4 regions of the Terrabacter lapilli genome follow, and region 3 is predicted to be linked to each of the others. Evidence: riboswitches for the same ligand, from Rfam matches in the RefSeq annotation. Region 3 holds a riboswitch; each other region holds the start of a gene.
The links. A riboswitch is a leader RNA that binds a small molecule or an ion and turns the genes downstream of it on or off. The one in region 3 is predicted to bind cyclic di-AMP.
Positions count from the first base shown of each region.

Region 1: it holds a riboswitch for cyclic di-AMP, as region 3 does, so the genes downstream of both, ABD241_RS10155 (CHAP domain-containing protein) here and ABD241_RS18095 (C40 family peptidase) in region 3, are expected to answer to the same signal.
Region 2: it holds a riboswitch for cyclic di-AMP, as region 3 does, so the genes downstream of both, ABD241_RS13255 (transglycosylase family protein) here and ABD241_RS18095 (C40 family peptidase) in region 3, are expected to answer to the same signal.
Region 4: it holds a riboswitch for cyclic di-AMP, as region 3 does, so the genes downstream of both, ABD241_RS20210 (C40 family peptidase) here and ABD241_RS18095 (C40 family peptidase) in region 3, are expected to answer to the same signal.

Region 1 is NZ_BAAAPU010000007.1:485,208-487,386, forward strand. Features, by position in the region: gene ABD241_RS10155 (CHAP domain-containing protein) at 220-1,131, opposite strand; cyclic di-AMP (ydaO/yuaA leader) riboswitch at 1,135-1,327, opposite strand; gene ABD241_RS10160 (iron chaperone) at 1,568-1,942, opposite strand; gene ABD241_RS10165 (alpha/beta hydrolase) at 2,072-2,179, opposite strand, start outside.
Region 2 is NZ_BAAAPU010000007.1:1,127,816-1,129,994, forward strand. Features, by position in the region: gene ABD241_RS13250 (serine/threonine-protein kinase) at 1-342, shown strand, start outside; cyclic di-AMP (ydaO/yuaA leader) riboswitch at 716-888, shown strand; gene ABD241_RS13255 (transglycosylase family protein) at 939-1,583, shown strand; tRNA gene ABD241_RS13260 (tRNA-Thr) at 1,758-1,830, shown strand; gene ABD241_RS13265 (tachylectin-related carbohydrate-binding protein) at 2,030-2,179, opposite strand, start outside.
Region 3 is NZ_BAAAPU010000011.1:116,956-119,134, reverse strand. Features, by position in the region: tRNA gene ABD241_RS18100 (tRNA-Gly) at 76-146, shown strand; gene ABD241_RS18095 (C40 family peptidase) at 233-832, opposite strand; cyclic di-AMP (ydaO/yuaA leader) riboswitch at 840-1,002, opposite strand; gene ABD241_RS18090 (FBP domain-containing protein) at 1,394-1,888, shown strand; tRNA gene ABD241_RS18085 (tRNA-Gly) at 1,955-2,028, shown strand.
Region 4 is NZ_BAAAPU010000012.1:61,616-63,794, forward strand. Features, by position in the region: gene ABD241_RS20205 (DsbA family oxidoreductase) at 1-83, opposite strand, end outside; gene ABD241_RS20210 (C40 family peptidase) at 181-969, opposite strand; cyclic di-AMP (ydaO/yuaA leader) riboswitch at 973-1,138, opposite strand; gene ABD241_RS20215 (iron-dependent transcriptional repressor DtxR) at 1,289-1,984, opposite strand; gene ABD241_RS20220 (MFS transporter) at 2,038-2,179, opposite strand, start outside.

The DNA.
Region 1 (2,179 bases), on a different contig from region 3:
GGCCTGCTCCTCAAGGTGGGGGACTGTCGGATCCGTCGAGGCCCACCCGTTCGGTGGAGCCTTCAACTACCTAGGCGACAAGGAGCAGGGCCGGCCGATCATTCCCGTTTGCCCGCAGTGTGGGCCATGTCGCAGGAAGCGTCCGATGGACATGCAGAAGGGGAGGGCGCCCGAAGGCACCCTCCCCTTGCCGACAGCCGCGTCAGCGAGCTGCTCGGCTCACGGTGCGTAGATGAACGACATGCCGCCGCTCAGGGTGACCGTGCGCGTGTCGTAGTTGTACGGGCCGGCGGTGGCGTTCATCTCGATGATCGTCACCTGGTTGCCGTTGACGGCCGTGACCCAGCCGACGTGGCCGACGCTCGAGGAGCCGGCGACACCGGGCTGCATCACGATGATCGAACGCGTACGCGGGGTGCTGCTCACGGTGTAGCCCGCGGAGCGCGCGCCCGAGGCCCAGGCCATCGCGTTGCCGGTCCAGCCGCCGGGGTAGTAGCCCTCGGACTGGTACCACTGGTTGAGGGCGCCCCACGTGCACTGGCCGGCGGTGGCCCAGTTGTGGGAGGCCCGCATGCCGGCCGAGGCGCCGGGGGTGTAGCCGTTGCTGCCCGACTTCGTGGTCGAGGTGCTGTTGGTCAGCGTGCTCCGGGTCAGGTCGCGCGAGGCGCGCTGGGCAGCGGCCTGGCGCTCGGCGGCAGCCTTGGCAGCGGCAGCCTTGGCGGCCGCAGCCTGCGCGGCGGCGCGCTGCGCCTGCAGCTGCACGTCCTGGATGACCTGCGGCTTCGACGTGGCCACGCGCTGGGCGGTGGCCTGCTGCGCTGCCGGCGCGAAGCCGATCTTGGACAGGGCCGTCGAGGCGGCCGGGGCGGCGGCGGCGGCCGGGCCGACGGCGGCCGGAGCGCCCTGCGGGGCGACGGCCGCGTTGGCGCCGGCGGCCTTGGCCGCGGCCGGGGACAGGGAGTCGGCGCTCGCGGGGTTGGCGAACCCGGCGACGAGGCCGCCGGTGGCGGCCACGAGGGCGCCTGCCTTCAGGGCCGGCTGGGCCGACTCGCGGGCGAGGAGCTTGAGCTCGCTCAGGGGGTTGTGGCGTCCGGGCGCGCGGTGGCGCCCACGGGTGGTGTCGTTGATCACGGCTGTGCCTCTCCGCGCCTACGAAGTTAGCTGTCGGGTTCGGGCGGAAAGGTGCCCGGTCACGGACCCGACGGACGAGACTTCGTCGCGCGGGGGCCGTGGCTTAACCCCAAGGACGTCCGGAGTCGTTGCGCCGGACGCCCGGAGAAACGTGTGGTTCCTCCGCTCCTGTCACAAGGTTTGGTTCTTCTCGCAAGGTGGTGACAGGACTAGGCGGTCCACCACGCGAGAGCCCGACCTGTTGGACGGACCACCGAAGACTAGATGAGTCGAAAGGTAAAAGTCACGCCGCGGTAACGGAGCCGCGCCGCTTCTGTCGCCGTATGTCCGTGTTTTCGGCTCGAATGAGCGCCCAACGGGCAAAAGGTGAGACGCAGATCACACCGGAGTCGCGCCCACCAGGTGGAGGCCGCGGGTAGCCGGGCCCGTCCGGACGTCAGCTCTTGGGGCTCTCGGACACGTCGGCGCGGCGGGCGAGGCACAGCCGGGCGATCTCACCGACCAGCTCGAGGGGGACCGGCCGGCTGACCGGGAAGCGCACGGTGTCCTTCGCGCGCCGGTAGGGCGCGATGGCCTCCTCGAACTCCGGGCTCCCGGTCGGCACCGGGTAGAGGCCCACGTGGTTCTTCCAGCCGGCGTAGTAGACGAGCGGCTTGCCGTCGACCGTGAAGGTGGCCATGCCGTAGCTGATCTTCTCGGCAGCGTGCGGCGCGACCTTCTTGATGGCCCGTCTCACCCCGGCAAGCTGCGCCCGCGTCTCCTCCGGGTAGGACGCGATGTAGTCATCGACTGACGCAAATCTAGGGGCCAATCCTGGTCCTCACTTCGGTGTCGGACCGGTCATGGAGGGGATACTCCCGACTGTATTGCGCGAAACGGACCTCCGCAAAAGCAAGGTCACCCCGTGGAAGGGGTGCTGCGCCCGTGCGCGTGCGGCCGCTCAGACCTCGACCCACTCCTCGCCGGCGAGCACCCGACCGACGGCGCCGACGCTCGCTCGGCCGAGCAGCGTCGCGGCGGTGAAGTCGGCGGCCAGCCCGTCGAAGAC
Region 2 (2,179 bases), on a different contig from region 3:
GTGGTGGGGCTGCTCCTACCGGTCGCGGTCGCGCTCGCCGGCGTCTTCGCAACGGCCTTGATGCTGGCCGGAACCCAGGGGACCGACCTCGGGCCCGGCTCTCCCGCAACGCTGGCCGTCGGGGGCGCCATCGGCCTGCTCATGCTGTGGTGGGGCCCCGGCGGTGCCTCGCTGCGTCGTGGCTCGCGCTCCATGGCCCGCCGACTGGTGCCGGCCGGCCTTGCGGTGCAGGTGGTTTCGGGCGTCCTCATCGTCTTCGGTGCCGTCGCGGCGCTGGTCGCGCTCAGGCACGGCGCCAGCTTCTCGTGGAACCCGTTCGGCGCCAGCCCGTTCGGCCGCTGACCGGCTCGCGCAGCTGAGCCTGCAAGGGCGCACGGTGGGTCCGACGCGACCGCGTGGGACCGCGCCCGACGCATACGGCGTCTGTGTGCCCGCCGTGGGGACACCATGCGGTTCGTGTGCGCGTGTAGCGCACGGCTGCCCAACTGTGGGCCACGAACAGATCACGAAATTGTCTCGACGTGGGTTGTGCGGCGTTGAAACGTCACGTACCGTCAGTGCTCGGCGGCACCCCGGCCTTCGGGCCGGATGGGGGAATCGACATGTGTCCCTGCTCCGCTTCGTCGCGTCCGGCTCCACCCGTGCGCTCTCCACAACTTCACATGGACACCCAAAGAATCCGATCCCTGAGCGCGCCGAGCCTCGCCAGCCAGGGATGTAGCCCACACCGGTGGGCCGGGCGAGGACGGGGGACCCAGTGTGGCCAGAGAGTTCCCGTGCAACGACGCACGAGCACGACATCTGGCCTGGGGGTGAAGTCGCTTCCGCGACAGGGCACCTGACGCCCCAACCCGACAGCTAACCCCGCAGGCGCACGTCAGGAAGGAACACCACCAATGCAGTACCTGTCCAAACATGCTGCGGCGAAGAAGATCTCTGTGAAGCAGCGCCTTGCGGGAGTCGGCATCGCCGGAGCGGCCACCATCGTCGGCGGCCTCGCCACGGCGGGTTCGGCCAAGGCATCCTCGGTCTGGGACGCGGTCGCCGCGTGCGAGTCCGGCGGCAACTGGGCCATCAACACCGGCAACGGCTTCTACGGCGGCCTGCAGTTCACGAAGAGCACCTGGCTCGGCTTCGGCGGCGGCGCCTACGCATCGCGCGCCGACTACGCCTCGCGTGAGGCGCAGATCGCCGTCGCGCAGCGCGTCCTCGCCGTGCAGGGCCCCGGCGCCTGGCCCGTCTGCTCGGTGCGTGCCGGCCTGAGCCGCTCCAACGGGGGCGCCACCTCCAGCAACATCACCGCTTCGCGTTCCACGCAGCGTGCCCCGCTGACCACGAAGTCGACGGTCACGAAGAAGTCGGTCAGCAAGAAGAAGTCGTACGCCGGCACCTCCACGGTGAGGAACACGGCCCGGAACACGGCGACCGGCCCGTCGATCACCGTTCGCAGCGGCGACACCCTGGGCGAGCTCGCCCAGCGCTACCACGTGGCCGGTGGGTGGAAGGCCCTCTGGAAGGCGAACGGGGCCCGGGTCACCAACCCGAACCTCATCTTCGTCGGCCAGGTTCTGCGCCTGCCCTGAGTTACTGGTAGAACTGAGCCGGACGGCCTCGCGCGACCAACCCCTGGGTTGCGCGGGGCCGTCCTTCTGCGTCCGGCCCTCCCTCGGCCCCACGCTCGGGTGGGGCGATCGTTTGGGCGTATGCCGCCGCGCTCGGTTACGCTTTCGCCCGTCCCGGGGCTGTGCCGCGGGCCCGCTGGCGTGGCGCAATCGGTAGCGCACCTGTCTTGTAAACAGGTGGTTAGGGGTTCGAGTCCCCTCGCCAGCTCTCTGACCGGCACAAACATGCCTGAAGCTCCCCTTCCCGCCCGGCTGGGGCGAACCCGTCCACTGTCCTGGGTCCGTCGAGCCTGATGAGGGCGAGCCGCTGACCTACTTCCGCGACGCTCCTTGGCTGAGGGAGAGGGCACCGACCGACGAGGCCCTCAGCGGCGGACGACTACTCGTCCGCCGCTCTGAGGTGGGTCTCAGCCGAAGTACGGCGACGAAGGCGCCCAGAGGACATGCGTCTGGCCGTTCTGTGAGGTGCCGCCGCTGACGGGCACCCAGCTCTCGAGATCGCCGGCGTATCTGAAGAGATCAGATACGGCGGGGTCCGTCGGTGACTGCGGGTCAAC
Region 3 (2,179 bases):
GGTCGCGGCGTCGGCTACACTGACGCCGCGTGCCGCCTTGCACGTACCCCTCATGGGGGTCCGGTCGGCGGCCCGGCGAGCGTAGCTCAATGGTAGAGCGCCAGCTTCCCAAGCTGGATACGCGGGTTCGATTCCCGTCGCTCGCTCACATCACACCTGGTGGAACACGAAGCCGCAGGCCCTCAGCAGGGTCTGCGGCTTCGTCGTTCGTGAGCGACGTGGGTGTGCGTCGTCAGCGGACGCGACCGGCGACCCAGGCGCTGGTCCAGAGCGTCGAGAGCTGGACCCGCTGGCCGGGACGCGGCGCGTGCCAGACCTTGCCGTAGCCGGCGTAGACGCCGACGTGGTAGGCCCACCCGTTCGACATGAAGAAGATCAGGTCACCGGGGAGGACGTAGGACTTGGAGATCGGGATGGTCGCGAGGCGCTGGGCGTTGGCGGTTCGCGGCAGGTAGCGGTGCAGCCGCGTGCTGTAGACGTAGTAGACGAGGCCGGAGCAGTCGAAGTACGTGGGCCCGGCAGAGCCCCAGCGGTACCACTTGCCGACCTGCGCGGCCGTCAGCCAGAGGCCCTGGAGGCGCACGGGAGCCGCGTAGACCGGCCTGGTGCCCAGCGTGACGGCGGATGCGGAGCCGGCTCCCGGCGGGGAGCCCTTGGAGCCGGTCGAGCCGGTCGAGCCGGTCGAGCTGGTCGGGCTCGTCGAGGCGGCGGTGCCGGACACAGGAGCGCCGCCCAGTCCGAGGAGCAGGGCGGCGGCGAGCAGGGGTGTCAGGGCGAGCGATCGGAGTCGTCGGGGACTGCGTTCAGGGCGTGCAGGGGTAGTGGCGGACATGGTCGGGTTCCTTCCCACGCCTTCGAGATGAGCTGTCGGGTTCGGGCGGAGGTAGCCCGGCCGCGCATGGCGGCTTCACCCCGAGGACCGGTCCTTGCCGGCCCGGAAGTGGGTCTCCCGATCCTGTCCACGTGATGCACGACTGCCCCGACGGCGGACAGGACTCGGCGTGCCGCGGGCCGGCCGGGGAGGACCCCGGCCGATGAGCACTTCGACGGTGGCAGAGCCGGCGCCCGATCCATAGATCGTCGTCAGATATCGGCAGATGTTGCCGGGACAAACAGTGCCCAACCCGGGCAGCCCTCGGCCGCTTGCGTCGCGAACGGCATACGCGTAGCCGACAGACGCACCGAAAAAGGGGTGGACCCGACCCCTCCGCAGCCCGCAGGATGGACGCCGCCGCGCGCAGGGCGCGGCGAGCTCGTCAGCGTGGTGGGCCCGGGAACGGGTCCGGAGAGGGTGGTGGCCGCCATGGCCCGCAGAGCGACAGGCAGCGCGACCCACCACCACCCCGGCTGACCGGCCATCCGGTCATGCCCTGAACCGATGAGGAGCACGACCGTGAAACCCCTGACAGAGCAAGAGATCCGCGCGTCCTTCGTGAACGCCAGCCGGCGTGAGGCGAAGCACGCGAGCCTGCCCGACCTCGAGCGGCTCGGTGACCGCTGGGAGACGCTCGACTACCTCGGCTGGACCGACCGGAGCAACGCACAACGTGCGTATGCCGTCGTGCCCGTCGACGACGAGCCCGTCGGCTTCCTCCTGCGGGCCTCCGAGCGGACTCGGAAGGCCAGCGCCATGTGCGCCTGGTGCGAGGACGTCGTGGCGACGAGCGACGTCGCCCTCTTCACGGCCCGGCGCGCCGGCGCGGCGGGTCGGGAGGGCAACAGCCTCGGCACGCTCGTGCACACCGACTTCAGCTGCTCCGCGCACGCCCGGCGGCTGCCGAGCAGCATGGAGGGCGGCCTCGACCCGGTGGCGCTCGTGGAGCGCCGGGTCGAGGAGCTGCGGGCCCGCTCGTCGGCCTTCGCCCGCCGGGTCCGCGACGGGTCGTAGGCGCTGGCCTGCGGGCGGGTCGGGTTTGGCGGGCGGCCCGGCTGTTGCTACGGTAGGCGACGCCTCGCAGGCGTAGTTCAGTAGCAGAACAGCCTTCTTCCAGAAGGAAGACGTACGTGCAATTCGTGCCGCCTGCTCCAGTCGAAGGGCCCGGTCACCGACCGGGCCCTTTCGCTTGCACGCGCTCGCCTGTGCCGTGTCTGAGACCCCTTGCGTTCGTTACTGGTGGGTAGCATCATGAAGGTAACCGGCCAGTAACTTCGCGCGCCCGCCGGCGACGGCGCGGACGCA
Region 4 (2,179 bases), on a different contig from region 3:
CACGAGTAGGGGCAGACCAGGTCGCTCCAGAGGTGGAGCTCGATGTGGGTCGTGGACTCGGCGGCAGGCTGGACTGTCGTCATCACGTCAGTCAACCACGGACCGTCGCACCCGCCGGGGAATGCGATGTGCCCCCACCGGAGTCGGTGGGGGCACAGGGCGTGGCGCGAGAGGGGTCGCTCAGAAGCGGCCGTAGCCGGAGGGCGTCGTCCAGATGGAGTGGTTGCCGGTCACGGTGCCGGGGCGCTGGGCGTCGATCATGCGGCCCGGGCTGACGTAGATGCCCACGTGGTAGGCGGGCGAGCCGAAGAACACGAGGTCGCCGGGGCTCGGGCTGCTGACGGGAGTCGCCGCCGCCTGCTGCGCGGAGGCCGTGCGCGGGATCGAGATGCCGGCCTGCCGGTAGACGTAGGACGTGAAGCCCGAGCAGTCGAAGCCGGACGGGGTGGTGCCGCCGTAGACGTAGGGGATGCCGAAGAGCGACTGGGCGATGCCCACGATGCCCGAGGCGCTGGGAGCCGGGGCGGGCACCGGGTTGAGGGCGGCGCGCTGCGTCGAGCGCGAGGCGCGCTCAGCGGCGGCCTGGCGGTCGGCGGCAGCCTTGGCCGCAGCCTCCTCGGCAGCCTTCTGCTGGGCGCGTCGGGCCTTGACCGCGATGTCCTCGATGACGACCGGCTGGGACGTGGCCTGCTTCAGTGCGGGGTTGGCGTAGCCGATGGCCGACAGCGCGTTGCCTGCCGTCAGCGTGCCGGCTGCGGGCCCGACGGCGGCCGGAGCCGCGACGACGCTGCTCGAGCCGTCGGCGGCGTTCGCCGTGCCGGCGAACGAGGCCACGAGACCACCCGAGGCAGCCACGATGGCTGCGCCCTTGACGGCGGGCTGAGCAGACTCCTTGGCGATCGTCTTCAGCTCTGAGATCGCGCTGAATCGACCGGGGGCGCGGTGGCGCCCGGGAACGTTCTGAGCCACTGTTAGACCTCTCGACGCCGGCGAGGTGAGCTGTCGGGTTCGGGCTGGAGGTAGCTGCCCGGCCTTCGCTCGGACCGAGTTCGGTCCACGGAAGGCTTCACCCCGAGGACGTCTCACGACGCCCGGAGAACGTGGTTCCCCCGCTCCTGCCATGCGGTTCGTGCCGAGCCCCGGGTCGATGGCAGGACTAGGCGGTCCGACCCGTGGCACCTGCTCGACGGGGAGAGCAAGTGGGGCCAACCGTACCCAACTCCCCCATTCTTGTCACGTCCGGGTTGCGGCACGTCAAAGGCTTGTCCGCGGACGCGTAAAGAAGGCCTCAGGCGGCCTGGCAGAAGACGTGGACCGCCACGTCGTCGGGCAGCGAGACGCCGTCGGAGGGCTCGCCTCCCTCACGGACCGCGAGCACCCTGCCGCCCTCGCGGACCACCTCGACCCGGGCCCCGGGCACGACGCCGGCACTGGTCAGCAGCGCGAGCGCCTCGGGGTCGACCTGGACGGGCTCGCCGATGCGGCGGATGGTCACCACGGACGGGGCGTCACCGACGACGGCCGCCAGGGTCCGCAGGCCGGCGAGGAAGTCCTCCCCCTGCTGCACGCCGAGCTCGGCCAGCCCCGGGATGGGGTTGCCGTAGGGGGACTCGAGGCCGTCGCCGATCAGGCCGAGGATCTTGCGCTCGACCTTCTCCGACATGACGTGCTCCCAGCGGCAGGCCTCGTCGTGGGCGTACTCCCACTCGAGGCCGATGACGTCGACGAGCAGCCGCTCCGCGAGGCGGTGCTTGCGCATGACCCGGGTGGCCAGCAGCCGGCCACGGTCGGACAGCTCGAGATGGCGGTCGCCCGACACGGCCACGAGGCCGTCGCGCTCCATCCGGGCCACCGTCTGCGACACCGTGGGGCCCGAGTGGCCGAGACGCTCGGCGATGCGGGCGCGGAGGGGCACGATGCCCTCCTCCTCCAGCTCGAAGATCGTGCGGAGGTACATCTCGGTGGTGTCGATCAGGTCTGTCACGGTCATACCCTCTCAGAGTCGCGTCGTCGTCAGCGCCCGCGTCAGCGCCCGCGTCACCGGCCGCCCGTCGCTGGTGCTCGGGTGGGGTCGTGGCGTGGCACCCAGACGCGCAGCCAGCCCGCCCCGACCAGGGCGCCCGCACCGAGGACGACTGCGGAGGCGCCGAGGGACATGACGGCGCTCAGCCCGGACAAC